Regions from separate parts of the Oceanobacillus longus genome, predicted to be linked through region 1. Evidence: a T-box and tRNA genes for the amino acid it is inferred to sense, from the RefSeq annotation. Region 1 holds a T-box; the other holds one or more tRNA genes.
What was found. A T-box is a leader RNA that pairs with one kind of tRNA and senses whether it is charged. The one in region 1 lies ahead of thrS (threonine--tRNA ligase), so its partner is inferred to be a tRNA-Thr.
Positions count from the first base shown of each region.

Region 2: it has a tRNA-Thr gene. The T-box ahead of thrS (threonine--tRNA ligase) is inferred to sense a tRNA for this amino acid. The anticodon was not compared.

Region 1 covers NZ_JBHSAO010000001.1:389,261-392,680, reverse strand. The annotation lists gene thrS (threonine--tRNA ligase) at 1-1,261, opposite strand, end outside; T-box leader at 1,322-1,545, opposite strand; gene ytxC (putative sporulation protein YtxC) at 1,621-2,469, opposite strand; gene dnaI (primosomal protein DnaI) at 2,765-3,420, opposite strand, start outside.
Region 2 covers NZ_JBHSAO010000010.1:157,373-160,792, reverse strand. The annotation lists gene ACFOUV_RS14060 (metal-dependent hydrolase) at 1-282, shown strand, start outside; gene fabI (enoyl-ACP reductase FabI) at 436-1,212, opposite strand; tRNA gene ACFOUV_RS14050 (tRNA-Glu) at 1,515-1,589, shown strand; tRNA gene ACFOUV_RS14045 (tRNA-Val) at 1,594-1,669, shown strand; tRNA gene ACFOUV_RS14040 (tRNA-Thr) at 1,675-1,750, shown strand; tRNA gene ACFOUV_RS14035 (tRNA-Tyr) at 1,791-1,875, shown strand; tRNA gene ACFOUV_RS14030 (tRNA-Gln) at 1,886-1,960, shown strand; tRNA gene ACFOUV_RS14025 (tRNA-Lys) at 1,998-2,070, shown strand; gene ACFOUV_RS14020 (hydroxymethylglutaryl-CoA reductase, degradative) at 2,311-3,420, shown strand, end outside.

The sequences.
Region 1 (3,420 bases):
AGTAGTCACCGATACCAAAATCTTCATATACCTTCTTCACGAGCTCCACGACACGAATGAATTCTTGCTTCAATTGGTCCGGACGTGCAAAGATATGTGCATCATTCAGTGTCATTCCACGAACCCGCTGAAGTCCTGCGAGCGCCCCACTCATTTCGTGACGATGCATTGTACCAAGTTCTGCAATACGTACCGGGAGATTACGGTAGCTCCATAGTTGGTTTTTAAAGACCATCATATGGTGCGGACAGTTCATTGGGCGAAGAACTAAATCTTCATTATCCATTTCCATGACTGGGAACATATCTTCCTGATAGTGATCCCAATGGCCACTTGTTTTATAAAGTTCCACACTTCCAAGTACAGGAGTGTATACATGGCTGTAGCCCAAACGTTCTTCCAAATCGACAATATAGCGCTCAATATTGCGTCGGATCGTAGCTCCTTTTGGCAGCCATAGTGGTAGACCCTGACCAACTTTTTGGGAGACAGTAAATAGATCTAGCTCTTTTCCTAACTTACGATGGTCACGCTCTTTACGCTCCTGGAGTAATTGTAAATAATCTTCCACTTGTGCTTTTTTCTCAAAAGCAGTGCCATAGATTCGTTGTAACTGTTTATTATTGCTATCCCCGCGCCAGTAAGCTCCAGAGATGCTCAATAGCTTAAATGCTTTAATTTTGCTTGTAGATGGAACGTGAATACCACGGCAAAGATCAAAGAATTCTCCCTGCTCGTAAATAGTCACTTGCTCATCTTCAGGAATAGCATCAATTAGTTCTAGCTTCAGATCGTCTCCAATTTCCTGGAATCTTTCTTTTGCTTCATTCCGTGATACTTCAACCCGTTTGATTTCTAGGTTTTCATCCACAATACGCTTCATTTCTTTTTCAATTCTCGGCAGATCTTCAGGAGTCAATGATTCTTCCATATCGATGTCATAATAAAAGCCTTCCTCGATAACAGGACCTACGCCAAACTTAACATCTTTATAAAGACGTTTGATTGCTTGTGCAAGCAAATGGGCAGTGGAGTGACGTACCACCTCTATCCCTTCATCACTTTTATACGTTATGATTTCAATCTTTCCACCATGGTTCAATTCACGTTTTAAGTCAACGAGCTGACCATCCAATTTTATCGCCAAAGCCTGTTTTCTTAAACCGGGAGATATCGATGCTGCAATCGCTTCTCCTGTTGTTCCCGCCGGAAAACCCTTTTCAGCTCCGTCAGGGAATATAATTCCAATTTCTTCTGGCATGCTAATCTCTCCTTCATTATAAAACAGATTAAAAAAACGCCCATCCCTCTGCACTTACTGCAAAGGGACGGCGCTTTATACATCGTGGTTCCACCCTAATTCCCGTAAAAATCTTACGGCTTCATTAATCTTTAACGCAGAAGATACGCTGTCAATTACTGTTATTTCACTGACAGAGTTCAAAGGTGGTAATTACTTGTTTGCATATAGGAAGCTTTCAGCCGCTGACTTCCCTCTCTTATTTATGCTTTGACAAATAATATTGTCCTTATCATTACTTTTGATTTAAACGATTGACGTTTCTAATAAGTATTTAATGAGTATTATAGACCGTCATATAAGTAAAATCAAGTCCAATGTTAATCATTATTTAAATAATAAGGAAAAGGAAAATTGCTGATTGGTTGAAAATCTACTTTTTCCTGAAAAACATTGATGACTGTTAATGTTTTCGGTTCCGATGGATCGTCACCATATATTTTTAATTTTTCAGGCGCCATCGCTATTAGCGGAGCAAGATTAAACTCATTATCATGAAGTCCGACAATATACAATGGTTCCTTTTTCATTAATACCCGTAACTCGATAGTGGTCAATCGCTTTCCATTCTCTTTAAAAAATGCAAATGTATTCCCTTGCAAAATATGGATAACTGATAATCCTGGCTTCTTTTTAATAACATATGCACGGACCATATCAATAAACGCCTGATGATCTTCTTCTCTTTTGAATTCGTCAATCGCAAGTCCCACAAAAGAAATTAGCTGATCTTTAAATTGTTTTAAACGAAAATTTACAATCGAGTCAAAGTGGAACTCAAAACTTTCTTTCAAATTTGCAATAAATAAGGTTTTTAGAATTAAATTTTGATCTTTATTACTTCTTAATCGTTTACTTTCTTCGTCTTCTCCGGTAATGATCCAATGCGTTAAGTCATGTATCCGTTCAATTTCCTCATGTTCGCTATAATAATAATAGTCCGTAATAATGCGTTTAATCATTGTTCTTAACCGATGTGTCATAAAAACATCTACCATCGTACCAGCAATCATATCCACCAGTTCATTTTTGGGCTGTTTCTCCACAAATTTAAGATGATTGCCCCATTTCTCATCCGTTTTCCAAATTAGCTCAATCTGATGATGTTTACGAAATAAATGCTCACAAAAACTGATTACTTCTTTATTCGACTCAAAAAATACCTCCACCAATAATTATCACCCTCATCCACGACCAAACTGTTACATTATATGGACAATCTGTATAAAAAATGATTAAACTTTCTAATCTAGCAAGTATTTGCTGCAGTATTTTTGTTTGGACGTTATTACTTGCTGTTAAAAACTGATGATAGTCTACCTTCTATTTAAACGTATGCAAGTAATTAAGCGAATAGAGCAATGTTTTATATAAAATAAAAAAACCGAGGGATGTGGTACCTATATCCCTCAGGCTTTTACAATGATATATTATACGATTATACGGTCACTTACACTTTTATTTTTACAATCGACGGTTATGTCCTTCGATTTTCACTTCTTTACTGACTTGTTTAATCCGTTCGATAATTCTTCCGGCTTTTACTGTTTCTACTCCACTCTTTGTAGTAGCGAGTTGGACTTCCAGTTGGTCCAAATCATAATTAGACGTAAAAAAGACCGGCAAACGTTCCATCATCCGATATTGAAGAACGGAACCAAGAATTTCATCCCGGAACCATGCAGATTGAAGTTCAGCTCCAATATCATCCAACATTAAGACATCTGCTTTCTTAAAATAATCAATCTTTTCATTAACAGAGTCATCCTTAAATGAACCTTTAATTTCACGTACAAATTCGGGCATATAAATTAACGTAGATGATATATTAAATTTTTTCAGTTCATTGGCAAGTGCACCTAAAAGGTACGTTTTTCCAACACCAAATTGTCCGTAAAAATAAACGCCCTTACGAGGGAGATCTGTTTTAGCCTGATCTAAAAAGTCCAAAAGCTCTGCAATTGCTGTAATCCTTGTCTCATCATTCGCTATATCCGAAAAGCTTGCCTGAAGTATTTCTTTGGGCATATATAGACTTTGAATTAATTTCTGCTTCTCCTGGTCCTTTTCATACATTACTCTACTATGACATTTTTCATAAGATAAACGAATCTCGTCAT
Region 2 (3,420 bases), on a different contig from region 1:
CTTGTTGGTGGCCAATCATTAGAGGAAAATTGGATATGGTTATTAGGCATCTATATCATTATAGCCTCATTTGTTTCCCATCGAAGTTATACACATTCTATACTAGGTATTATCTTTTTTGGTGTGATAGCCTCTTCTTTAGAAAAATCACTGGTACTTGATGGAGTTTTTGTGACTTGTATACTTGGTTATATAAGCCATCTAATTGCAGATATGAAGGTATTCCCTGTTAACAAAAGAGGAATTAAATTGTTTTTGCCATTTTCAAGAAAGCAGTTTTAAAAGCTCCTAATTAAACATTCAACTTGAGCGGTGTATGAAGAGAGCTTCTAATTCTACCAAGGCATATTTGTCAATTTAACTCTGCTAAGTTGAGTTAATTAAAAAACGATTTGCTGACTTCAACGCAGCAAATCGTTTTTTATATGTTTGTGATTATCCTCCGATAATATGAAAGCCTGAATCAACATGTAAAACCTCTCCTGTAACTCCGCGAGAAAGTTCACTAATAAAGAATAGTGTAGCATCACCAACTTGATCCTGATCGACATTCCGTCTAAGTGGAGCTTTCTCAACAATTACATTGGCTTTTTCGTTAAAGCCGGAGACTCCCTTAGCAGATAATGTGCGAATAGGGCCTGCAGAAACAGCGTTGACACGAATGCCATATTTACCTACATCCTCGGCTAAGTATCTTACACTAGCCTCAAGAGAAGCTTTGGCTACTCCCATTACATTGTAGTTCGGAATAACACGTTCTGCCCCCAAATAGGTTTGCGTAACAATGCTTCCTCCCTCAGTCATTACTTCCTTCGCTGCTTTTGTAACAGCAACAAGAGAGTAAGCACTGATTTCCTGTGCCACTAAGAACCCTTCCCGTGAAGTATTTGCGTATTCACCCTTTAGTTCTTCGCGGTTAGCAAAGGCTACAGAATGAACCAATCCATGAATGGTTCCTACTTTTTCTTTTATTTCACTAAATGCTTGTTGAATACTTTCATCACTAGCAACATCACAAGCTACAATTAATTCTGCCTCAATGTCATGTTTCTCTAATAACTTTACCAATTTTTGGTATGATCTTTCCTGTCTATTTGTAAAAATCAGGTTTGCTCCTGCGTTATGTAATGACTTTGTTATACCCCAAGCAATACTTCTTTCGTTTGCTACACCCATTATTACTACATTTTTTCCTTGCAATAGACCTGACATAGTATACCTCCACATTTTATTTCTTCTATATATTATAACCTATTAGGACCAGGTATTGAAACCATAACTTTTAGGGATTGATATTGTTTAAAATCTTACTTCAAAAGAGGGGGTTGATTTATAATATTACGAATATGACAATCTAGCCTTGTTACTGCGCTGTTTCCAGGTCGATTTCAATAAAAATAAATAAATATTTCATTTTCCTCTTTACAAAGTTATATATCCTGGTTATAATAAAATTCGTCAGTCTGCGACAGGTTGTTACAAACGTCGATGAATATACATGATATTCAATTCATGGCCCGTTGGTCAAGCGGTTAAGACACCGCCCTTTCACGGCGGTATCACGGGTTCGAATCCCGTACGGGTCACCAATATGGAGGATTAGCTCAGCTGGGAGAGCACCTGCCTTACAAGCAGGGGGTCGCAGGTTCGAGCCCTGCATCCTCCACCATTTTTGCCGGCCTAGCTCAACTGGTAGAGCAACTGACTTGTAATCAGTAGGTTGGGGGTTCAAGTCCTCTGGCCGGCACCATCTTTTGTATAAATTAATAAGTATAGTTAACAATATGTACGGAGGGGTAGCGAAGTGGCTAAACGCGGCGGACTGTAAATCCGCTCCCTCAGGGTTCGGCAGTTCGAATCTGCCCCCCTCCACCATTACTATTGTTGGGCTATAGCCAAGCGGTAAGGCATCGGGTTTTGATCCCGTGTACCCCAGGTTCGAATCCTGGTGGCCCAGCCATTTTTTTATTTTTGAAGGATGTTTTGGAATATTACACGAGCCATTAGCTCAGTTGGTAGAGCATTTGACTTTTAATCAAAGGGTCGAAGGTTCGAATCCTTCATGGCTCATCAAGCTAAATCAGTATATGCAACAGAAAATAAACAAGGTCGTTATGGTAACATACAGCCTTGTTTATTTGCATATTTAGATAAAATTATTCATAATAAATACAGTTATTTTTTTACGTTTTCTATGGAGATACTTCTAAATGAAAAAAATTAAGGTTTCATGTTATAATCTATATAGTTTAAAATCATAAATGATGAAAGAATTTTATATATAATTTCTATATTAAAGGATGATCCAGGATGAAATCTTCCAGAATCCCCGGTTTTTATAATTTGTCTGTTGAACAACGACGGGACCTGCTTAAAAATGTGCTAGATTTCTCTTCAGAGGATTTAGACGATCTCTGTATTAATCAGCCTCTATCTACTGAAACCGCAGATAAAATGATTGAAAATGTTATAGGTACATTTCAGCTCCCATTGGGTCTAGGGTTGAATTTCTTAGTAAACGGGAAAGAATATGTAATACCAATGGCGATTGAGGAAGCGTCAGTAGTTGCTTCGGCAAGTCATATAGCTAAAATTGTCAGAAGCGCTGGGGGATTTCAAACTAATGCAACGGAAAGAATAATGATTGGACAGATTCAGGTTATAGGCTGTCCGAATTATCAAGTTGCGAAACAGGACTTATTGGATCAAAAAGAGTCATTAATAAAAGCTGCGAACGCTGCTTACCCGAGCATTGTAAATCGGGGAGGCGGGGCTGGAGATCTGGATATACGTATCCTTAATGAAGAAAGTAATTCGAAGTATGGACAGATGCTTGTCCTGCATATATATGTCGATACACGTGATGCAATGGGAGCAAATATTATTAACACGATGGTTGAAGCTATTGCGCCCATTGTCGAGGAAATAACAAAAGGTAAAGTTTATTTGCGGATTTTATCGAACTTTGCAGATAAATGCTTGGCTCGGGCAAGGTGTGTCATTCCTCCTGATCTGCTTGCTACTGGGGATTATTCCGGAGAGGAAGTTCGTGATGGTGTTGTACATGCATATGAATTTGCAGAATCAGACCCATATCGTGCAGTAACGCATAATAAAGGGATAATGAATGGGATTGATCCTGTTGTAATTGCAACAGGTAACGACTGGCGTGCCGTGGAGGCTGGAGCACATGCATATGCGTCCCGCCATGGTAGTTACGGTTCCATGACAAAATGGTTCAAAGATGAAAACGGAAATCTTGTAGGGGAAATTGAATTACCAATGTCTGTCGGAACTGTTGGTGGAGCAACCAGAGTTCATCCGTTGGCAAAGCTTTCCCTATCTATAATGGATATAAAATCGGCCAAAGAACTTGCGCAGGTAATTGTAGCGGTTGGATTGGCGCAAAATCTCGGAGCA